Gloeothece verrucosa PCC 7822: one gene and its partners. The protein of the gene in region 1 interacts with the protein of each later gene in a pairwise test. Links are inferred from orthologs where the notes say so. Each region holds a gene or a part of one and is shown in the gene's direction. Other genes may lie near its edges.

The links.
Region 2: the proteins of CYAN7822_RS21240 (region 1) and rplL interact in binary tests that used the Escherichia coli proteins (3 or more experiments, as listed by UniProt). The link is inferred for Gloeothece verrucosa PCC 7822 from one-to-one orthologs.
Region 3: the proteins of CYAN7822_RS21240 (region 1) and CYAN7822_RS07710 interact in binary tests that used the Escherichia coli proteins (3 or more experiments, as listed by UniProt). The link is inferred for Gloeothece verrucosa PCC 7822 from one-to-one orthologs.
Region 4: the proteins of CYAN7822_RS21240 (region 1) and dnaN interact in binary tests that used the Escherichia coli proteins (3 or more experiments, as listed by UniProt). The link is inferred for Gloeothece verrucosa PCC 7822 from one-to-one orthologs.

The regions. Positions count from the first base shown.
Region 1 is NC_014501.1:4,763,234-4,769,339, reverse strand. What follows is about bases 1-3,138. They hold CYAN7822_RS21240 (trans-splicing intein-formed DNA polymerase III subunit alpha N-terminal partner DnaE-N), read left to right. Parts: upstream 1-310; coding sequence 311-2,938; downstream 2,939-3,138. Other genes in these bases: CYAN7822_RS21235 (Uma2 family endonuclease), read left to right, coding at 2,959-3,138; CYAN7822_RS21245 (amino acid ABC transporter substrate-binding protein), read left to right, coding at 1-189. In the rest of the region: more of CYAN7822_RS21235, read left to right, coding at 3,139-3,696; CYAN7822_RS21230 (hypothetical protein), read left to right, coding at 3,796-4,086; CYAN7822_RS21225 (aspartyl/asparaginyl beta-hydroxylase domain-containing protein), read right to left, coding at 4,114-4,911; CYAN7822_RS21220 (dihydroorotase), read left to right, coding at 5,034-6,106. UniProt on the Escherichia coli protein: DNA polymerase III is a complex, multichain enzyme responsible for most of the replicative synthesis in bacteria. This DNA polymerase also exhibits 3' to 5' exonuclease activity. The alpha chain is the DNA polymerase catalytic subunit.
Region 2 is NC_014501.1:3,025,754-3,031,611, reverse strand. What follows is about bases 1,115-4,004. They hold rplL (50S ribosomal protein L7/L12), read left to right. Parts: upstream 1,115-2,309; coding sequence 2,310-2,699; downstream 2,700-4,004. Other genes in these bases: CYAN7822_RS13280 (slipin family protein), read right to left, coding at 2,825-4,004; rplJ (50S ribosomal protein L10), read left to right, coding at 1,611-2,138; rplA (50S ribosomal protein L1), read left to right, coding at 1,115-1,381. Also shown: transcription termination/antitermination protein NusG, read left to right, coding at 1-149; rplK (50S ribosomal protein L11), read left to right, coding at 153-578; more of rplA, read left to right, coding at 668-1,114; more of CYAN7822_RS13280, read right to left, coding at 4,005-4,402; CYAN7822_RS13265 (hypothetical protein), read right to left, coding at 5,275-5,858. UniProt on the Escherichia coli protein: The binding site for several of the GTPase factors involved in protein synthesis (IF-2, EF-Tu, EF-G and RF3). Is thus essential for accurate translation.
Region 3 is NC_014501.1:1,729,292-1,735,137, reverse strand. Bases 1,323-4,200 are described here. They hold CYAN7822_RS07710 (pyridoxal phosphate-dependent aminotransferase), read left to right. Parts: upstream 1,323-2,111; coding sequence 2,112-3,290; downstream 3,291-4,200. Other genes in these bases: CYAN7822_RS07705 (sulfate/molybdate ABC transporter ATP-binding protein), read left to right, coding at 3,603-4,200; CYAN7822_RS07715 (RrF2 family transcriptional regulator), read right to left, coding at 1,506-1,946; CYAN7822_RS07720 (hypothetical protein), read right to left, coding at 1,323-1,338. In the rest of the region: serine O-acetyltransferase EpsC, read left to right, coding at 1-226; CYAN7822_RS07725 (Crp/Fnr family transcriptional regulator), read left to right, coding at 246-839; more of CYAN7822_RS07720, read right to left, coding at 1,012-1,322; more of CYAN7822_RS07705, read left to right, coding at 4,201-4,604; CYAN7822_RS07700 (prohibitin family protein), read left to right, coding at 4,798-5,646; CYAN7822_RS07695 (LysR substrate-binding domain-containing protein), read right to left, coding at 5,663-5,846. UniProt on the Escherichia coli protein: Shows aminotransferase activity with methionine and histidine as substrates, and to a lesser extent also with phenylalanine.
Region 4 is NC_014501.1:2,643,133-2,648,984, reverse strand. What follows is about bases 942-3,825. They hold dnaN (DNA polymerase III subunit beta), read left to right. Parts: upstream 942-1,734; coding sequence 1,735-2,916; downstream 2,917-3,825. Other genes in these bases: CYAN7822_RS11585 (energy transducer TonB), read left to right, coding at 3,009-3,825; CYAN7822_RS11595 (ABC transporter substrate-binding protein), read left to right, coding at 942-1,431. Outside these bases: more of CYAN7822_RS11595, read left to right, coding at 1-941; more of CYAN7822_RS11585, read left to right, coding at 3,826-4,694; CYAN7822_RS11580 (manganese catalase family protein), read left to right, coding at 5,673-5,852. UniProt on the Escherichia coli protein: Confers DNA tethering and processivity to DNA polymerases and other proteins. Acts as a clamp, forming a ring around DNA (a reaction catalyzed by the clamp-loading complex) which diffuses in an ATP-independent manner freely and bidirectionally along dsDNA.

The DNA.
Region 1 (6,106 bases):
GATTTTGAAATTATGCCTAATGTTCCTATGACTACTGAACTTTACGCCTGTATTCTTCCTAAAAATAACCCAGAATGGCAGGAATTTGTTGATCAAACCATTAGCAGTCAAAATAATGCCCAACTTCAACAACGATGGTTTAATTTAGAAACAGGTCCCTTCCCTTATATTATCCACACTAACCCTTAATATTATTGATAAGGGACTTGTCCTCACCCCCCCCACTGATCCTCTCTATCCCCTCTGAATAAGGGGGGTAAAATAGAGGAGAATTAAAGCTGAATTTTGAAGATTAAACTTTAAATTAATTATGTCTTTTGTTGGTTTACACATCCATAGTGATTATAGTCTTCTTGACGGCGCTTCTCAACTTCCCGCCTTAATTGATCGGGCGATCGAATTAGGAATGCCGGCTATCGCGCTGACAGATCATGGCGTAATGTATGGGGCGATCGAATTAATTAAAATCTGTCGCGGCAAAAATATTAAACCCATTATTGGCAATGAAATGTATATCATTAATGCCGATCTTGATGACCGGACAAAAAAGCAGCGCAAATATCATCAAGTGGTTTTAGCTAAAAATAATCAAGGCTATAAAAATTTAGTTAAACTGACGACTATTTCGAGTCTTCATGGTATGCATGGAAAAGGAATTTTTGCCCGTCCTTGTATTAATAAAAAACTGCTAGAACAATATCATGAAGGATTAATTGTCACCAGTGCTTGTTTAGGGGGTGAAGTTCCTCAAGCGATTTTAGCCGGCAACTTAGAAGAAGCGAAAAAAGTCGCTAAATGGTATCAAGATTTATTCGGCGATGATTACTATTTAGAAATACAAGATCACGGTTCAAAAGAAGACAGAATTGTCAATCTAGGAATCGTTAAAATCGCCAAAGAATTAGGCATTAAAATCGTTGCAACCAATGACTCTCACTTTATTTCTTGTTATGACGTAGAAGCCCACGATGCTTTATTATGTATCCAAACCGGTCAATTAATTTCCGAAGAAAAGCGGATGCGCTATAGCGGCACAGAATATCTCAAATCAGCCGAGGAAATGCGGCAATTATTCCGCGATCATTTAGAAGATGAAATTATTGAAGAAGCGATTAAAAATACCTTAGAAGTTGCCGAGAAAGTTGTTCAAGATTATAAAATTTTAGGGGAGCCGCGTATACCGGATTATCCTGTTCCTGCCGGTCATACCCCTGACACTTATGTAGAAGAAAAAGCTTGGCAGGGATTACTAGAACGTCTTAAATGCCACTCCATTACTGAACTGAATCCCCTCTATAAAAAACGGCTAGAATATGAACTAAAAATGATTCAGCAGATGGGATTTTCTACTTATTTTCTAGTGGTTTGGGATTATATCAAATATGCCAGAGATAATGGAATTCCCGTTGGCCCAGGACGAGGTTCAGCCGCCGGTTCTTTAGTAGCTTATTCCCTCAAAATTACGAATATCGATCCCGTTCATCATGGTTTATTATTTGAAAGATTTCTTAACCCTGAACGGAAATCTATGCCTGATATTGATACCGATTTCTGTATAGAAAGACGGGACGATATGATTAAATATGTAACGAAAAAATATGGAGAGGGAAATGTTGCTCAAATTATTACCTTTAACCGTCTCACCTCTAAAGCTGTCTTAAAAGATGTGGCCAGAGTATTAGATATTCCCTACGCTGAGTCAGATAAAATGGCTAAATTAATTCCCGTTTCTCGAGGAAAACCAACGAAATTAAAGGTCATGATTTCTGATGAAACCCCCGAACCCGAATTTAAAGCCAAATATGATAATGACCCTAACGTAAAACGTTGGGTAGACATGGCTATCCGCATTGAGGGAACAAACAAAACCTTTGGGGTTCATGCCGCAGGCGTGGTAATTTCTTCTCAACCGTTAGATGAAATAGTGCCGCTACAAAAAAATAATGATGGGGCAGTAATCACTCAGTATTACATGGAAGATTTAGAGTCTTTAGGACTGCTAAAAATGGACTTTCTCGGCTTAAAAAATTTAACCACTCTTCAAAAAACGGCTGAATTAATTAAGCAGAATAAACAGGAAGACATCGATGTAGAAACCTTACCTTTAGACGAAAGAAAAGCTTTAGAAATCATCGCTAAAGGAGTCTATAAAAAGTTACCGAAAGATATAGAAGCCACCCATAAGCTTTTAGAAAGAGGAGATTTAGAAGGAATCTTTCAATTAGAATCTTCGGGAATGCGTCAAATTGTTAGAGATTTAAAACCGTCGGGTATTGAAGATATTTCTTCGATTTTAGCACTCTACCGACCTGGGCCTCTTGATGCCGGACTGATTCCTAAATTTATTGACCGTAAACATGGACGAGTACCGATTAAATACGATCATCCTCTACTAGAACCTATTTTAAAAGAAACCTATGCGGTTCTTGTCTATCAAGAACAAATCATGAAAATGGCGCAAGATTTAGCGGGTTATTCTTTAGGAGAAGCTGACTTATTGCGTCGCGCGATGGGGAAAAAGAAAATCTCAGAAATGCAGAAGCACAAGGAGATTTTTATTGATGGTTCAACTAAAAATGGAGTGCCGCAAGAAATCGCCGAAAACTTATTTGATCAGATGGTAAAATTTGCTGAATATTGCCTCAGCTATGACACAGAAATTTTAACCGTTGAATATGGGCCCATGCCCATTGGTAAAATTGTCGAAGAACAAATAGAATGCACCGTTTACACGGTTGACAAAAATGGATTAGTCTATACTCAACCTATAGCCCAATGGCATCATCGAGGACAGCAAGAAGTCTTTGAATATTGTCTAGAAGATGGGTCAATTATTCGAGCCACCAAAGACCATAAATTCATGACAGATGACGGTCAAATGTTACCCATTGAGGAAATTTTTGAAAAAGGACTAGAATTAAAACAAATAATCTTATAATAGTTCTAATAACTAAATTTATGTCACAAGCTACCACTCCCACCCAACAACCTTCTATTACAGAAGAAGAACAATTTATCGAACCCGATATCAGCAATATAACGATCGAAGATGATACGCCTGTGGATAGTTGGTTCTCTGAAAAACAGCAAAGATTATTAACGGCAAGTGCCTACAGTAGCTTAAAGCGAGAAACTCCCTTTGTCGTATTAGCGAATGTCGGCTTATTCTATGCCGAAAAACATCCGCCCTTAGTTCCTGATGTTATGCTTAGTTTTGGGGTAAGTGTTCCCGAAGACTGGAGTCAAAAGAAAAACCGCTCCTATTTTGTTTGGAATATGGGAAAACCCCCAGAGGTAGCCATAGAGATAGTCTCTAATACCGTAGGCAATGAATTAGGCTCGAAATTAGAAGATTATGCACGAGCAAGAGTCGCTTATTATGTGGTTTTTGATCCTTTACGCTGCTTAAAAGGTGAGGTCCTCTCGGTTTATCAATTACAAGCCTTGCGTTATCGTCGGCGGGATGACTATTGGATGGAGGATATTGACTTAGGTTTAACTTTATGGGAGGGAGTATTTGAAGGTCAACCGTATAACTGGTTACGTTGGTGCGACAGTCAGGGGAATCTACTTTTAACAGGAGATGAGATAGCCCAACAAGAGCGGCAACGCGCCGAACAAGAGCGGCAACGCGCCGATCGCCTAGCCGAGTTACTCAGAGAACGCGGAATAGATCCAGAGCAATTAAGTAGCTAGGATAAGTTAAAATTTTTACAACCTAAAATATATAAATATTTTTTTAATATTTGGCACAATGGAAGTGTTATCAAGCTACTCATCCATCTACGTCAAATTATGCCTAGTACATTTAGTCAGACTACCTCTGTTCCCTTAACCGCAAATTGGATACAACAACAAACCATCTATCGGCGTTGGCATCGTCATCAATCTAAATGTCAAATTTTACGCTCTCAGTTAGGATTTAATCAGGTTGCCTCATCTCGTCCTACCGTTTGTCAGGGATGTACTCACTATCATGGTAAAGCTTATGGTCAAACTCGCACCACTCGCACCCGTTTAATTTGTGGGTTTCATCCCTATGGATGGACAACCGACGATCATTGTCCGGACTGGAAAGGCCTTTAAATTTATCCTACTACTCAATGATTATTCTCAACTCAAAGCTTTATCCCACTCTAATTGATGAGCTAAACCATACTTAATAAAATCTTCTTCTAGAGCGCGATCACTTTTGCCAAAAACACCCAAACTATAGGGATTATCCTGCATACGTTCTCTAACTTGTTCTTGTTCAAACCGTCTCAGTTGCTCTCTAGGTTCATCGGGTTTAAAAAAGTCTATCACCAAAACAGTTCTATCATAATTGGTGTAATTATGTGGGCAGTGTGGATAGCTGTGATCTAAAACCATAAATTTTCCTTCCTGCCAATAAAGCTTATCGTGGCATATTTTCATCGCCACATCCCCTTCAGGTACGATTAATCCTAAATAGCCGCGATTCATGTGGGGATTATAATTGACATGGAGTTTGATATCTAAGCCTGGATGAAATGTGCCAAAATAGACATTTCTAATCAGGTCCTCAAAATCAATGTTTACTTGTTCTATCACCTTAGCCAAATGAGGGAAATATTTTTGTCTTAATGCCAGTGCTTTAGCTGAAGCCTCATCTGTGTCATAATCGGGATAGCGAATTTGATGCAATTGAATATATTCTTCAATAAACAAACCTTGAAATAAAATCCCAAAAGCACTATATTTTGAATTGCCTTTAGTTTTAATGGTTTTACTTTTCGGGCCTAAAATATCATAAGTAATTTTCAACTCCTGATCAGATGCCTGTTTCATAAAGCCTGTAAACTCATCTCTAATCTCTTGCCAACTCGCTTGAAAACTTTTTAGAAAAGGGAATTGCTCGGGATTAAGATGATATTCATTAAAACTTGACATTGGCTTTGCTCCTAAAGATGATTTAATACTAATAGGACTTGGTTAGAATTTCGGGACAATATTGCAATTGCTGACCAAACCAGAACTTTTACTACTGTACTCATTTTAGTGTAAGGTTTACTGTGTCTGAAACTCCCCTATTAGATCTAATTATCAAAAATGTGCAGGTAGTTCGTCCCCATCAAGATAGAGCCGAAATTCTTGATTTAGGGATTAAAGACGGCAAATTTGCCAAGATGGCTCCTAATATTAACCCAGAAGAAAGCCGAGAGTTATTTGATGCCCAAAATTTGTTAGGATTTCCTGGGATAGTGGATGCTCATATGCACATCGGCATCTATCAACCCCTCGATCAAGATGCGATCACTGAAAGCAAAGCGGCTGCAAGCGGAGGAGTAACCACCAGCCTAAATTACATCCGTACCGGGCAATATTATCTCAACAAAGGCGGCTCTTACCAAGATTTTTTTCCCGAAGTTTTAACCCTATCCCAAGGAAATTTTTTTGTAGATTACGGTTATCATATTGCCCCCATTAGTGCCGCTCATATTGATGAGATGCCAATGCTATTTGAAAAATATGGGATTGGGTCATTTAAAATATTTATGTTTTACGGCGGCTATGGTTTACATGGTCTTTCCGACCACCAAAACCTCTTTTTAATGATTAACAAAGAGGAAAGATATGATCTAGCGCATTTTGAATTTATTATGCGGGGTTTAACTCGGCTAAGAGAATTATATCCCCAACAGAGCGAGCGCATTAGTTTAAGTCTTCATTGTGAAGTGGCAGACATCCTCAACGCCTACACCAAAATTGTCCAGCAAGATACAACTTTAACCGGTTTAAAAGCTTACAGTGCCGCACGTCCCCCCCATTCTGAAGGTTTAGCCATCTGCATTGCTTCTTATTTAGCCAATGAAACCCATTGTCTGAATATTAACCTATTACATCTCAGTTCTCGTAAAGCCATAGAAGCCGCTTTAATGATGGAAACTATCTTTCCTCACATTAATTTTCGCCGAGAAGTCACTATCGGACATTTGTTATTAGATGTAGATACTCCGACAGGTAAATGGGCAAAAGTTAACCCCCCAATTCGTCCCCGAGAAGATGTAGAATATTTGTGGCAAGCTCTACTTAATAATCAAATTCATTGGATTGTTAGCGATCATGCCTGTTGTTCTGCCGAGAA
Region 2 (5,858 bases), 1.7 Mb from region 1 along the record:
TCATGGTTCTCTCTGGACCCTTTAAAGATTTTGAAGGGGAAGTGATAGAAGTTAGCCCAGAAAGGAGTAAATTAAAAGCACTACTCTCGATTTTTGGGCGAGAAACACCAGTAGAGTTGGAATTTAATCAGATTGAAAAACAAGGCTAACCTATGGCAAAGAAAATAGTCGCAATTATTAAATTAGCCCTTCCTGCGGGAAAGGCTAACCCCGCCCCTCCTGTAGGTCCCGCATTGGGTCAACATGGGGTCAATATTATGGCTTTTTGCAAAGAATACAATGCAAAAACGTCAGATCAAGCCGGAATGGTAGTACCGGTAGAAATATCAGTCTTTGAAGACCGCAGTTTCACTTTCATTCTTAAAACTCCTCCCGCTTCAGTTTTAATCCGTAAAGCCGCAGGAGTAGAAAGAGGTTCTAACGAACCCAACAAAAAGAATGTCGGCTCAATTACCAATGACCAACTGCGAGAAATAGCCCAAACAAAATTGCCAGACCTCAATGCTAACGATATTGAGGCAGCCATGAAAATTGTGGCCGGAACCGCCCGCAACATGGGAATCAGCATTAAAGATTAATGCCCTTAACACTCATCAATTAACCTTATTTACTGTTTACTATTTTTCGGGGAGAAGCAAGCGCTTCGTTATCAACCCAAGGAGAAAAAATGCCTAAAAAAATATCCCGCCGCTTAAAAGAGGCACTGGCTAAAGTCGATGAAAATAAGGCTTATGAGCCGCTAGAAGCCCTCAATTTACTCAAAGAAACCGCAACAGCCAAATTTGACGAAACAGCCGAAGCTCATGTGCGTCTAGGCATTGACCCCAAATACACCGACCAACAATTGCGGACAACCGTTACCTTTCCCAAAGGCACCGGCCAAACCGTTCGCGTGGCCGTCATCGCCAGAGGCGAAAAAGTCCAAGAAGCCAGTAATGGAGGGGCTGACATTGTTGGCTCAGAAGAATTAATTGACGAAATCCAAAACGGAATGATGGATTTTGAGGTATTAATCGCTACACCAGATATGATGCCGAAAGTCGCTAAATTAGGGCGTTTATTAGGTCCGAGAGGCTTAATGCCATCCCCTAAAGGCGGCACCGTCACCACAGATTTAGCCGCAGCTATTCAAGAGTTTAAAGCAGGGAAACAAGAATTCCGGGCTGACCGAACAGGGATTGTTCATGTTATGTTTGGAAAAGCTTCTTTTTCTGCCGAAGACCTGTTGGTTAACTTAAAAGCTTTACAAGAAACCATAGACCGTAACCGTCCCTCTGGGGCAAAAGGTCGTTACTGGCGTACAATTTATGTTTCTGCTTCGATGGGTCCCTCTATCCAAGTAGATGTCAACAGTCTCCGTGACTTGAAAGCAGAAGCCTAAATTTAATTTTAAATTCAATTAAGGCCATAACCGAAGACAGTAGGTGCATTTCGCTTAATATCCTGCCGAGGTACTAGCCAAAACAAGAAAAAAGTCAAACCCGAGTCAAGAGTTATTCTTGAGCTTTATCCTTTTATCCTTGTGGCTTTTAACCCCGGCAAAACGCCAGGGGTTTCTTTATGGTCTTCATGCAAAAGTGTTTTTTAACCCTTAAGGAGGTGACAACCCAATGGGAAGAACCCGAGAAAACAAAGAAGAGGTGGTAGCGGATTTCAAAGGACTCCTAAAAGAGTCTCAACTAGCCGTCGTCATCGATTATCAAGGGCTAACGGTTGCTGAAATAACCGACCTACGCAGGCGGCTACGCCCCCTAGGAGGAACCTGCAAAATTGCCAAAAACACCCTTGTTCGCATCGCCGTTGATGGGGATGAAAAATGGCAAGTCATGCACGAACATCTCAAGGGGTCCTCTGCTATCCTGCTCGTGCCTGAAGATGTGGGCGGAGCCGTGAAAGCTTATAAAGCCTTCCAAAAAGACAGCAAAAAAACCGAATTACGCGGTGGTGTCATGGAAGGGCGCAGCTTGACTAAAGATCAAGTAGAAGCTTTAGCCGATTTGCCCACCAAAGAGCAATTATATGCTCAAATCGCTGGCGCTCTCAACGCTCTGGCTACCAAGATTGCTGTGGGCATCAAAGAAGTTCCCTCTTCTATTGCACGCGGTATCCAAGCTTATTCCGAAAAGGAAGAAGGCTAATTAGTGCGGAACACAGTGAAGCACCCCAGTCAATAGTCAGTAATCATTAGTCATTAGTAACTAGCATACTCGCTTTTTTACGACTAATTAATCAATGATTAATTAATGACTAATCACTAATGACTAATCACTAATAACTAACCATCTATTACACAATAAGGAGTAACATTCATGTCTGCTGCAACTGATGAAATTTTGGAAAAGTTAAAAAGTTTGACCCTCTTAGAAGCGGCTGAACTGGTTAAGCAAATTGAAGAAGCTTTTGGCGTTAGCGCGGCTGCACCTGTTGGCGGTGTAGTCATGGCTGCTCCTACGGCGGCGGCTGCTGCTGAACCTGAAGAAGAGAAAACTGAATTCGATGTTATTCTCGAAGAAGTTCCGGCTGATAAGAAGATTGCAATCCTTAAAGTGGTTCGGACTATCACTGGTTTGGGTCTTAAAGAAGCTAAAGACCTTGTTGAATCTACTCCTAAACCCATTAAAGAAGGAACTAACAAGGACGACGCTGAAGATACCAAGAAGAAATTGGAAGAAGCTGGTGCTAAAGTCAGCGTGAAGTAAGTTTGATTTAAAGCTGAGTTTGGGCAGGCTTAATTGACCTGCCCTTCTTTTATCATTAATTATCAAAATTAATAATGTTGCTCATTCTCCCTTAAACACTAATTTAAATTCCTGATGGCTTAATCTTATTGCCGATTAATTTGAATTAATTCCGTCAAAATACTATCTAAACTCCCATTCACTTGAATATGATCAATCTTTTCAGCAATGCGTTCTAAAACCTCCAGTTCTTTGAGCCGCAATGCCACAGGGTTATCCTCCATTACTTTTGCAGTATTCAACATACTACGAGTCGCTGCGGTTTCTTCTCTACGTCTAACCACATTAGCTTGAGCCGCTTTTTCAGCTTCTACTACTTTGCTCAAAATCGTTTTAATCTCGCCAGGTAAAATTATATCTTTTACTCCGACAGAATCGACTTCAATTCCATAGTCTGCGGTTTTAGCGCGAATGTATTCGGCTACACTTTGATCGATCACGCCTTTATCTTCCAATAAAGCATCTAAAGTCTTTTCACCGACTGCCGCCCGTAAAGCAAATTGTAATTCTTTGTACAAGAAATCAGAAACATTTGATAAACCATTTTTGGCTCTAAGGGCATCTTGAATGCGGAAACCCGCCGTTAAATTCAACCGCAAAGGCACTTTATCTTTTGAGAGAATATCTTGACCCGATACTTCAATAGATTGTAAACGTAAGTCAAATACTTCAGTTTGAAATGAGCGTCCAAACACCCACCAAGCATGAGTCCCTGGCTGTAATTGGGCTTGAAATTCTTGGTTAATATACAACAAACCTAGGTGCTGTGATGGCACTTCTCGAATATGTAAACTGTTGTGACTCAGTAATAAAACCTCTTTAGAACCTGCCAGCAATTCGGCTACTAAATTAGGCGGCAATTTTGCCTCGCTGCTAATATCAATAATTTCCACTTCAACCCCCTGCCAAAATAACTTGCGGCTGGTGGGTGGCAAAATAGAAATAACCTTACCTAAATATCTTATGATTGCCACTTGGTTACTTTCTAATTGAACAATTTGGCAATAAGTTTGTACAAACTCAGGATGTTTTTCAATTAGGACATCTTCAAGAGGAAAATCAGGATTAGGCACAATGCGGCTGAGAGTTCGCACAGCCACGTCCTTATTTACAACCCAAAAAGCATATTCTCCCTGTTCGAGAGGCCGCACAAAATTATTTTGAACGTACAGCAAACCAATCTCATATTCTGTGACTTGAAATTTTTTCAATCCGTTTAAAGTTATGCCCCGCACTTGCTCGACAAACTCAGCCGGTAATTCCAAACTTTCGTCTAAATTGAAAATATGAGATTCTACCTCAATAAAACCCCGCCAAAAAGCACGAAGTTGATTAGGAGCAATGCTGATCCAGTTTTGACCGTAGCGTACTAAAGCGGTTTGATTAAAGTTTGTTCTAACAATTAACAGCTTATCACTCAGTTCGGCTGAGTGAGTTACTAGCAATAATTCTAGATTTTCTATCTTAGCTTCTGCCTGGTTGAGGTCATAGGTTTTAAGATTCCAATGGCGACCAAAATAAGTATAGGTTCCTGGTGACAAAATTTTCTTAAAATCGCTGCGGTGATATAAAATTCCGATTTCATTGGGTTTAATATAAAAGGTTTTCCACATAGAGAATAAAAGAGGCAACTGTAGCCACCGGAAAAGTTTAGATAAAAACATTTGTTTGTTTGATAGCTTTAACGACTAGCTGGAGTTGGTAACCTCTAGCCGAAGCATATTTCAATATACTACATATAATACACAACTTTTTTTACTCTGACCATACAGATGTTTAACTGTTCAGGTGCGGGCAAAAGTTTCTCCAAAACTGGATTAAGAGGGCTGAAATTTTCCTCTAGTTAGCCAAAGGCTTCCTTGAAAAAGCAAACAGCACTCAAATACGCCGTTCGCTTTGCCAATACCACAATCTCCCTAGAGAAAGGGATTAGGAAAACGAAGGGACATACTCAAGTTAGGGAAAATGGCTTTTGCTCTGGCTCCTTCACAGGGATCAAACATCTGTACTACAGAGTAACCGATACTAATCTAATGGGTTTGTCACCCACTAAAAACTACGTTGTTGCGAAGTTGCCTTGTCCCTAACAAGGTGTCCTTTAACCTGGACGAGGTTGCTGGTTGAAAGTATAGGAATCGAACCTACTACCAATCGGCGATACACCGATTGCTCTAACCAAATGAGCTAACTTCCGGGGGTTTGATACAGGATTCGAACCTGTGACAAGCCGCGTGTCAGGCGGTTACTCTTCCAACTGAGTTAATCAAACAGTGAAATAGTTAAAGCACTATGACGGTATACGCTCAGACTACAAGTCGGCGCACCAGTTGGGCATACAGAACCTATACTACAGTCTTATTACTTTATTACTACTTCTGTTCCAATCTAACACAAGCTCACCAGTATTGACGAGGGGGAGGTCACTGATCATATTTGTGTTTATTGTGCAATAAATGTTTATCCCCTCTCCTTGTAGGAGAGGGGTTGGGGAGAGGTCAGACCTAACTTAATACAGCAAATTAGCTATATCACGCCACTAGGAGCTTAAAAAACGAATCGAATACCAATTTTTAACCGTTAACCAAATTACCGACAACAACCCCGCTAAACTTAAGGTTAGTCCACTGTAGGGAATTAATAATCCTAAAACCGGTAAAATCGCCCCCGAAATGGTACAGATAACCGCCGCTAAAGACGTTCTTATATTGGTACCTAACCCCCAAACTAAAATTAACCAGATCAAAGAAATTCCTGCAAGAGCTAATTTTACTTCTATAAGGCGGCTAAGATAAGTTAGTGCCAGTAAACCCGCAAAAAATAGAGCCGCTATGATAGCTAAATCTCGTTCTTTTAGCGGCAAAGAAAAATATAACAACAAAATCCACCACAAAAATATTCCAGGGGCTAACATTAATAACCGAGGAATAACCCCAGTATTTTTAATGGATTCTGTGGCAGTAAACACCCCAAAAGGATTAGCAACAGAGACATTTTCCTCAAAAATCCAAGTAAAAACTGTTCCTTGACCCTCAGTTTTAATTTCAGAAGGAACAATGCCGCTTGCAAAATCAGCTTTAGGAAAATTTGCCGTAACTATCAAGCGAAAATTAGACAATAAAT
Region 3 (5,846 bases), 3.0 Mb from region 1 along the record:
TGAAAGAAAGGATTTGTCAGAAGAAAATTTAGCCTCGGATTATCATCGGGATTTACCGGCAGAAGTGATTAAAACTTTATTTGAACGGGTTAAAGCTTTAGAGGAACAAGTTGAACACTTACAGCTTGAGACTAATTTACCTGATCATTACTTTCTATTAACTCATCAAGCTAAGGCACAGAATAATAAGGTTATTGAAGAATTTCTCGATGGCTCTGGAATTTAATTTTTATTTGGGATAAATTATGACTCTTTCTGCTTCTTTATCGGTAACACCTCAATTCAAATCTAAAAACAATTGGTCTTTTAAGCGGCGTTCTTTTATCCCTCTTAAACCCGATGTTCTTTGGAAAATAGAGAGTGGAGTGGTGCGGACTTCTTCATGGCATGAAGACGGTAATCTCGTGATTTTAGGATTATGGGGGCCGGGGGATATTGTCGGACAAGCTTTAACCCGAGTTCAACCTTATCAAATGGAGTGTTTAACATCTGTTAAAGCTATTTCGGTTCCCACCACTGACAGTTATCAATTTACTGAAATGTTCTTATCTCACATTCAGCAGTTAGAAGAATTAGCATTTATCCGTAGTCATAAAAGAATTGAGCCTATGCTCATGAGTTTATTAACTTGGCTTGCTCAAAAGTTTGGTCGAGTAGCCGCCACAGGGCAATTAATTGATTTACGTTTAACTCATCAGGAACTTTCTGAAATATTAGGCTCAACTCGTGTTACTATTACACGAGCTATTAATCAATTGGAGCAACAAGGAGTAATCGAGCGTTATCCTTTACACAGAATTGTTCTACGTGAAGAAGAGGTTTGGCATTATGAAATCTAGGGTCATTTAGCAAAGGAATTGACTGATAAATATGAAACGTCCCCCCAAGAGGGGGGGTAGGCAGTTTCGACTAGATGCAATCTTAGAGAAAATTGATATAAAAACTCTGTTGGTTTAGGAGTTGTTTTGCTTTTTTTAATGAATATTTGAGCCAAAATTGTAACTTGTTTGATTAATATTCTCCTAATTGTCCTATGTCTTCAACTAAAGTAATCGGTAGAGCGTCGTCAGTGACTTTATCCACTAATTCAAAGTTATTAGCATCTACTTTTGCCCAAGCCAATTGAACGTCCTTAAGACGAAAATTAGAATAGGGATATTTTTCTTTTTTGATAACAGCCGCTAAAAACTCTCTGCGATCACAATGTCCGAGAGTATACCACCCTGCTGTATCTAAAAATAGATCAATAAAAGGTTTAACTGTTATTTGACTCTTGACTGGGCTAGTACGATTTTGATGACGATTCTTTTGGATTTGGAGAAGTTTAGAAATAAACATGATCTTTGCTGGACTAATTTACTAAAATTATATCAGATAAGTGTAATTTAGGAAAGAAAATAATTAATGTAGTTTCGGTTACTAAAAAGGCAAAAGGTTAAGTGGCAAGAGTTGGCTGGGATTTGACTTTTGGGGCACATCTAATGAACATGACTGATGTTTTATGGTTAATGCCAATCATAGGCATTGGGTTTTTGGCATAAATCTTCCAGTGTGTATTGCTGTAGCGTATTTTGAGCGGCTGTCCTCACTTCGTGCCAAATTTGATGAATCAGTCTTCTATCTGGGCTATAAGTTTCAAAACCCATGACTGGATTAGCCTGAGTTTCTATGGCTCTAACAACATCGAGTAATGTGATCTGCTTTGGCTGGAAGTTTAAAGCATAAATTTCCTCAGCTTCTTTAGGCTTATCTATCAAGCCTCCCCGTTGTAAATTGGCGCAAATCCATTCTAGATAAGGTTTGGAAATCAAGTATTTAGTTGCCATTTCGTCAATTGATGCCGATGGGTGAGTGACTAACTCGAGTAACACCAACAGGGCATATTTAACGTTAAGGGGGAGATCTAGAGAAAATAAGGGTTTTTGAGCGGAAATTTGGCTTTGCATATCTGAGTACAGGTTTTAATGATTAGCTTGTGATCATCAGAAGGGTTAATTCTGAGTTTGAGTGAAATCGTAATTGCATTCTAATATAAATGAAATACATTTCAAAAATAATTATAATAGAATAATAACAAAAGCTACTCAAACCTTAAACAAGGAGGCTTAACAGTGACTCAGGTCAGCCGAGGAAAAATTTCATCAAAGGCAAACCAGTTTAGCGAGTCGGTTATTCGAGAAATGACTCGGCTTGCGCTCAAATATGGCGCGATTAACCTCGCTCAAGGGTTTCCTGACTTTCCTTGTCCGTCTGAGTTAAAACAAGCCGCTAGTGAGGCGATATTAAACGATGTGAATCAGTATGCGATTACTTGGGGCGATCGTCTTTTGCGTCATGCCATCGCCGAAAAAGTCTTATGGTATTTAGGCTTAGAGATTGATCCAGAGCAAGAAATTACGGTAACCTGCGGCTCCACCGAAGCGATGATCGCCACCCTGTTAGCCACTGTTGATCCTGGGGAAGAAGTGATTGTTTTTGAGCCATACTACGAAAACTATGGCCCTGATGCTATTCTGGCTAATGCCACGCCTCGTTATGTTTCTCTTCATCCTCCTAATTGGACCTTTGATGAAGCTGAACTGCGACAGGCGTTTAATGACCGTACCAAAGCCATTATCATTAATACTCCCCATAATCCCACAGGCAAAGTTTTTAGTGAGCAAGAACTCACTTTAATTGCTGAACTGTGTCAGAAGTGGGATGTATTGGCCTTTACCGATGAGATTTATGAGCATATTCTCTATGACGGTACTAAGCACGTGGCGATGGCCACTTTACCCGGCATGAAACAGAGAACTGTAACCATTAATGGTTTGTCTAAAACTTATAGTGTGACGGGGTGGCGAGTGGGTTATGTTTTAGCCGATGCTCAATTGACACGAGCCATTCGAAAAGTCCATGATTTTCTCACGGTAGGCGCTCCTGCTCCTTTACAAAGAGCCGGTGTCGCGGCTATGCAGTTTCCTCCTAGTTATTACGCTGAACTGGCTCAACTGTATCAACAAAAACGCGATAATTTACTCAGCCTGTTGGATCAAGTGGGGATTTCTTATTTTGTTCCCAAAGGAGCTTACTACATTTTTGCGGATATCTCGGATTTTGGCTATCCCAGTGATATAGCCTTTAGCGAATATCTCATTCAAGACATCGGGGTAGCGGTTGTCCCTGGATCAAGTTTTTTTGCCCTTTCAGAAAGGGGACATAAGTTTATTCGTTTCTGTTTTAGTAAAAAGCCAGAAACTTTGGCTCAAGCGGGTGAGCGTTTACTGAAGTTACTTAGGGCAAGTTGAGGGAATTGTCCCCAGATAAACACAGATGAGGATATTTGGGGTTTTATAAGAACTTTTTGGGCAGCTAAATCTAAATTTTAGGGTTTTTTACCCTTCCTCTAATTTCTAACCTCTATCTAAAGGATGAGGAATGATGTGTTAATATAAGTTACACAAAACTTAAGTTTTTGTAAAAAAGATTACAGATTACTCAATCTAATAGAGTACGATATCCCTATCGTTTTTAAGAAATATGCAATTGACCAGAAATCTTCATATTAATGACGATTGGGGAAGAAATTGGTTTATTGATGAGATTTAGGAATCAGCGCCATGAGTATTATTATTAAAGAAGTTTCTAAAAACTTTGGGAATTTCCAAGCATTAAGTCAGGTCAGTTTAGAAGTAAAACCCGGAGGTTTAGTCGCCTTGCTGGGCCCTTCGGGTTCAGGAAAATCTACCTTACTCCGGGCCATTGCTGGTTTAGAAACACCCGATAGTGGACAAATTATTATTAATGGGCAGGATACCACCTATTTAGATGTGAGAAAACGCCATATCGGCTTTTGTTTTCAACATTATGCCCTGTTTAAAGAAATGACCATCCGGGAAAATATTGGCTTTGGGCTAAAAATTCGGAAGTATACCCAAGCACAAATTCAGCAACGGGTGGATGAATTACTAGATTTAATTCAGTTGCAGGGGTTAGGTGAGCGCTATCCTTCTCAGTTATCCGGAGGTCAAAAACAGAGGGTGGCTTTAGCTAGGGCTTTAGCTGTTCATCCTGAAGTATTGCTGTTAGATGAACCTTTTGGGGCGTTAGATGCCAAAATTCGTAAAGAACTTCGCATCTGGTTACGGAATTTACATGACGAGGTCAAAATTACTACCGTGTTTGTTACCCATGACCAAGAAGAAGCGATGGATGTAGCTGATGAAATTGTGGTGATGAATCATGGTCGGGTGGAACAAATCGGCAAACCTGCCGAAATTTATGATAATCCTGCGAGTGCTTTTGTGATGAGTTTTATCGGACAAGTGAATATTTTTCCAGGTCATGCTAATTTCTTAACTGATGAGAATTTACATAGTTCTCAAAAGATTTTTGTGCGCCCTTATGATATTGAATTGTTGACTAACCCAACGGAAAAAGCCATCCAGGCGAACATCGAGAAAATTATTCATTTAGGAAAAGATATTCAAGCTGAGTTAATCACTTCAGAGGGGTTACCTTTTTCTGTCAATCTGAGTCGTTCTCAGTTTGAGCAACTTAATTTAAATTCTGGTCAACAGGTATTTGTTCAACTGAAAAATGCTAAAGTGTTTACTGATTAACCTGTTTACACTCAGTATACAATAGCCGTAGCCGCTTGGCGGGCCACCTCTGTAGGCGAGGGCTAATTTTTCATAAATCATCGAGGCTTGTTTGACTTATCTGTCTAAGGATCGATGATTAATTATTATTTTTAAATTATTTTTTTTCAAGAATATTATAATAAAAAATAAGCTAAATTATCATGATAATAACATGAAAACAGATGTAATTGTTAAACCCATTGAGCATAAAAATACAAGAAAAACCCCTAAAGATATTTCCTTAGCCAGCCGCCTGATGCTTTTGTTTGTCATTTTAGCTTTAGTGGCGAGTTTTTTTGTCGTTATTAACGCTGGTGAAAGAGGGGTATTAATGCGGTTCGGCAAAGTTCAAAATAAAATTTTAGGAGAAGGAATTCATTTAATAATTCCGATTATTAATACAGTAGAAAGACTGAGTATAAGGATTCAAAAACATGATATTTATACAGAAATTGCCTCTAAAGATTTACAACAACTTTTAAGTGATATTTCTTTAAATTGGCACATTGTCCCTGAACGAGCTAATATTATTTATCAACGAATTGGCAATCTTGATCAGGTAATAGAGCGGATTATTGAGCCAGCCGCAGAAGAAATTATTAAAGGCATTATGGCAAAATATACTGTACAAGAAATTATTACAAGACGCGAAGACTTAAAAAAAGAAATTACTGATTTATTAATCACTAGATTAAATAATTATGACTTGCATATTGATGAAATTTCCTTAACGAATTTTTATTTTTCTACCAATTTTCAAGCAGCAGTAGAAGCCAAACAAATTGCCGAACAGGAAGCCAAAAAAGCCGGTTTTTTAGCTCAAAAAGCCGCCCAAGAAGCACAAGCAAAAATTAACTTAGCGAAAGGTGAAGCCGAGGCACAACGATTACTCAAGGAAACTTTATCTGTAGAATTGCTGCAAAAACAAGCTATAGAAAAATGGAACGGAAATTTACCTTTAGTGATCACTGAGAAAGGAGCGAATTTATTGAATTTAGAGCAATTTACTAAGATGCCTTAATCTTCTTTGTGAGCGGTTAATCATGAAATAATTCTAAAACCTCTTCAAAGGCTTCTAAAACTCGAGTTTGAAAACGTTGAGGATGTTTGAGTTTATAAACCGGACGCACAATATCTAAGCAGGTATTAGTTTCAGGTTCAAAAACTTCAATCACTCGTAGAGTTTCCAATAGAAGCTCTTTTTTAACCATTAATTCCGGA
Region 4 (5,852 bases), 2.1 Mb from region 1 along the record:
ATTTTAATTCTCGCATTAGTAATTACCCTGTGTTTGGTAGGGCTAGGATTAGTCTGGCTCATACCAATATTGATCAAAAATCTGAATCAAAACAATCCTAATTCAGTGTCAATCACTTCTTCTAACACGGGAGCAAGTTCTTTACCACCATCTCCCTCTGAAAATTCTATTTTTAGCCGCTTCAGTTTTGGAGATAAACTATTAATCCCAACCCTAAAAAATACAGACAAAGAAACAGCAGCAACAGCCTTTGCGGCTCAAAATTATCCCATCGCCATTCAATCTTTAGAAACATCTTTAAAGAGCCAAAAAAATGACCCTGAAGCCCTCATCTATTTAAATAATGCTAGAATAGGCGATAAAAAAGCCTATACCGTCGCCGTAGCGGTTCCCATAGGCACTGATGTCAATGCGGCGCAAGAAATCTTGCGAGGAGTGGCACAAGCTCAAGCAGAAATTAACACCACTGGCGGCATCAAAAGCATACCTTTAAAAGTCCTCATAGCTAACGATGATAATAATTCAGAAATTGCTCAAAAGCTTGCTGAAGAATGGGCTAAAACGCCAGAAATAATCGCTGTTATCGGTCATTTTGGCAGTAGTACAACCATTGCCGCCGCTAAAGAAGTTTATCAACCTCAAGGGTTAGTGATGATTTCTCCCACTAGCACCAGTACAGAAATATCAGGAATCGGTCCCTATATTTTTAGGACAGTACCAAGTGATCGCTTTGCCGGCGAAGCATTAGCTAAATATATGCTCGAAACCCTCAAAAAACAAAAAGCGGCAGTTTTTTTTAACTCCCAAAGTAGCTACAGTAAATCCCTCAAAGATGTTTTTACCTCTGCTGTCTATGGAGATGGCGGAGAAATCGTGGCTGAAATTGATTTCGTCGAAGCCAATTTTAATGCAACAGAAGCCGTCAAAATCGCCAAGCAACAAGGCGCAGAAGTTTTAATGTTAGCCATGAATACAGAAACCCTTAAGCAAGCACTGTGGGTTATTCAAGTTAATCAAGGTCAATTAGCTCTATTAGGCGGAGATAGTGCTTATAAACCAGAAATTTTACAACTGGGAGGCAAAAATGCAGAAGGAATGGTTATTGCAGTGCCCTGGCAGATCTTAGCCCACAAAGCGGCCAAGTTTACTCTAGAGTCTGGCAAATTATGGGGCGCAGATGTGAACTGGCGCACAGCCATGAGTTATGATGCGGCTAAAGCTTTGATCGCGGCCATGAGCGTTAACCCGACTCGCAAGGGAATACAAGAAACCCTAGCCACTCGGGGTTTTTCAGCAGAGGGTGCAGGGACAAAGATTCGCTTTTTACCCTCCGGGGATCGTAACCAACCGGTTCAGCTAGTACGAGTTGAACCCGGAAATCGTTCGTCTTATGGTTATGATTTTGTGCCCATTGGGATACCGAACAACTAACTAACTCTAGGGGCAATCTAGCTACCCCTACTCTACCAATAGCGGTTAGCTGTGGAAAACTCTCATTAGGTTTGTGCAGTAGGTTAAAAACCGATAATGACCTAGAAGAATGGTTATTTCAGCGATTGGGAAATGGTTAATCGAAAAATTTTATTAAAAAGTTAAATTAGTTTTCCACAGGTTTTCCACAAGCTAGGGTTAAGGAAGAAACGGGTAATTTTAAAAAAAGGCAAAATTTTATATTTCTCTTGCCCCATTAATAATACAATTGACCTGGCCGTAGACTAATGTCTTTACTTGCCGATGAAATTTACTTGTAGCCAAAGCGATCTAAATGCTAACCTCTCACTGGTTAGGAGTGCAGTACCCAATCGTCCCACTCATCCGATTTTAGGAAATGTGTTATTTGTTGCTGATACTGAAAAAGGATTGATCAGCTTAACGGCCTTTGACCTTAGTTTAGGAATTCGTACCAGTTTTAGTGCCAATGTGGAAGAAGACGGTAGTATCACCTTAGCCGCTAAACTTCTCAATGATATTGTTTCTCGACTTCCTGAAGGAGAAATCACCATCACTCTAGAAGAAGAGGACGACGGGGAAGAAGAACAATCCAAAGTGACTATTGAGTCGGTTTCTGGGCGTTTTCAACTCAGGGGAATGAAAGCCGATGATTTTCCTGAACTCCCAACCATCGAAAATGTCGAACCCGTGAGATTACCCGTATCTGCTTTAACCGAAGGGTTACGAGGGTCTTTATTTGCCGCCAGTACCGACGAAACTAAACAAGTATTAACCGGAGTTCATTTGTCCGGCTTGCAGGATAGTTTAGAATTTGCCGCCACAGATGGACATCGTTTAGCTGTGGTTCAAACCCCTACCCAACAAACAACAGAAGAAGAAGACAGCACACCTCAACCGGAGAGTAATTTAGAAGGTTTTGCTATTACTATTCCGGCTAAAGCCCTACGGGAATTAGAACGAATCATGACTATGCACAAGGAAACTGAAGCAGTCGCCCTCTACGTTGATGAAGCACAAGTGATTTTTGAGTTAGGTTCTCAACGCCTAACCAGCCGAAAATTAGAAGGTGCTTATCCCAACTATGAGCAATTAATTCCCCATCAATTTTCCCGTTCGGCTACCTTAGAACGTAAACGATTGTTAAGTTCTCTCGAGAGAGTCGCCTTATTAGCCGATCAAAAAAATAATTTAGTAAAATTTACCCTAGCAGAAGAAAAGGGACAATTAATTCTATCGGTAGAATCTCAAGATTTAGGGAGTGCTAGAGAATCTATGGACGCGCAAATCAGTGGAGAAAGCGGAGAAATTGCTTTTAATGTCAAGTATTTAATGGATGGATTAAAAGCTCTGGGAGCGGCTGAGATTCAGATGCAACTCAATCAGGAAAAGCAACCGGTGATTTTTACTCCCCTTGGAGGCCTAAAAATGACTTATTTGGTTATGCCAGTACAAATTAAAGATTAATTAGGGGGGTTGGTGACCGACAAACTGGTCACTAGCCTCTACAATAGATCTAAATTTGATGCTATAACAAAACCAAACTTACTATAAAGATTATGGCTTCCGCAGTTATATTTGAGTCTCCAATAATCAAGCCGCTCAATAGCTCCAATACAGCCGCTATTGTTGCCTCTGTTGGGATTCATGCTTTGGTATTAGGAGTGGCTTTTCCTTATTTCTCAGCCGCTAATAAAAGTGCATCCGACTTAACTGATGTCAAATTGATTGAGTTAACCCCGGCTGAACAGAGCCGCTTACCGAAGCTATCCACTCCCACCCCAAACTTAACCCAATTTTCTAGTCCTTCGGTAGAAAATACCCCTCTAGCAGATACGCCTACCATTGATCCAAACCAGATTCCCCCCTCAATTGATTCCTATTCATCCATTCAAACTCCCTCTTTACCTTCCTTACCTCCCTTAGAAGGACTGCGTTCGTCGCCGTCTTTGCCGCCTGTTTCCTCGCTGCCGCCAATGAATATCTACTCCCCACCCATTGCGTCAGTGCCTCCCCTTCCGCAAAATTTACCCGCCCCACCTGAGCAACTTCGTACCCCTCAACCTTACCAACAACCCCAGGAATCACCCTTTAAAGATGAGATTCCTAGACCGAATTTTCCGGATGCGGGCAATGATTTTGGACTCGATCAGTTAAGAAGGTCCCCGATCGATCAAGGTAAACTACGAGAAGAAGAGGTCAAGCAACCCGAGCAAACAGCCGCTCTGAATAATCCTAGAGTGATTGATCCTCAACTTGAAGAAGCGCGTCAAAGCCGCTTACGAGAAGAATTAATTGCCCGAGCTAGAGAGCTTCAGGCTTCCCTGCAACCCGATGGGGCTAATACCAGTGATGAAGAGGCCTTGAAAAATTATGTTAGCTGGCTCAGTCGCGATCAAGTGCGACAAAAAACCCTCAAACCGGAAGTCATTAGTCTAGCTGGAAATACTCCCTCTATTGCGACAAACTTAGAAGGAACCAGCGAGTATGGGGTTGTGGTAGATGCTTCTGGAAGAGTTGTGGATTTGACCTTAATTAAAAGCGCCGGCTATCCTGTCTTAAATGAACAGGCAAAACGAGATATTCTCGCTCGTAGTTTTCCCAACGCCACAGGAGGCAACCAACCCTATCGCATTACGGTAAGCTTTAAACCGGCTGCTAATCCCACCCGCAACTTACCGGAACTGCCATCTGAAAATAATCAAAGACAAACAGCACCAGCACCCCAGACAAGGCCGACAACCCCGGCTCCGGCTGCTGTGCCATCTCCTCAAGCGCCTGTGGTTCCCCCCACTGAAGCCACCAATAAAAAACCTGAAACCCCCATCACACAACCTTCTAATAACCGAGACAATCAAAAGCCAAACACACCCCCAGTGGTTGAACAGTCTCCTATTCCCAATAATATTAAGCCAGAAACTCAGGTACAAGAATCTCCTAAACCCCAACAAGAGCAACAACCCCCAGTGGTTGAACAGTCTCCCATTCCTCAAAACATTAAACCTGAGCCGATTTCTGAGCCGCCAAAATCTCCTTCAAACCTACCGAGTCCTGATGTAACCCAAACTGAACCCCCTGCTGGCCCCTCCAGCAAAAAGCCTAATCTGCCTCCTGAAGAAGCGCCTGTGCCTACCAGCCAGAAACCCTCTAATTCAGATGTTGCTCCTTTAGGTAATGCGGCTCCCAAAAAAACCTCTACTCCCGGTCCTGAAGCTCAAAATACGACTTCTAATCCTGGGACTTAATGGTTAAACGTCAAAACACTTCAAGGTTAGAGATTAGCACTTTTTTAGAAGCCCAATAATCTCATCAATAACCTTTGATTTAGTGCGGGTGTGTTCACATTTCACAGCCGAGGATAGTCATTTGGGAATTAATATGGTCTTTCCCTCGCTTTTTATAGCAAGACTTTAGACTTTTTCTTTTCTTTTGTATATACAAAAACATATTTATTTAACATTGATTCAGACAGAGGACAGAGGCAACTAAAAAAATTAAAAAGCTATTCTTTTTAAAGAAGCTTCTTCTGTTAAATTATAATCCTTTTTTTAAGGAGAAATCCTGTCGAGAATATGTTGCCCTCACGGGCGACAATTTTTTTTATAGGCTTTCACTATATAACTTTTATTTAATTAAATTTAACATTTTCTTGTATCTTAAGATAGAGTTTTAAGTTTTTTTTATTCACTAAGATATTATTAACCTAACTCCTTAACCTACCTAATTGCTGTAACAGAATAAAATAGTAAAGTTAAGCAATTAAATATTGTCGCTCTCCCTGAGCGGCTTTTTTTACGCCTCTTGTATATCCCCCAACATTTATAATTAATATTAATTAAAACATTAGGCAGATGAAAAATAAGATTATAAAATTTTTTATAATAAAATTAATCCTATTTTTTGCCGCACTATGCGTGAGTATTGTTTTGGTTATGGCCGTGCTTGGTTACCTATTAGGTAACTTTTTTTTTGTCTAATACCTGATGAACAATAATTTGATAAATTAAAATAAATCTAGAAAAATTTTTGTCTTTTACTCAACAGAAAACGGCGATAAAAAAATATTCTTAGTGAAGAAAAATTTTTTTTAACTTCCAGCTAACGGAAGAAATAAATAGTCGTCTTCCTGCTTGAAAACTATCCCTGTTGATAGAGGGATACCCAAACCCAGTTCGTTAATTTGTGAAAATAGAAACAGAGTAATCAACTCGTTGGAAATTCAGATGTTTCACCACGTAAAAGAATTAGAATTTAATGCTCGGGTTTCCGCTCCCGATCCCCGCTTTGCCAGTTTACTTCTAGAACAATTTGGCGGTGCTAATGGAGAACTTAAGGCCGCTATGCAATATTTTCTTCAAGCCTTTGCCGCTCGTAAACCTTTCCCCGACAAATATGATTTACTG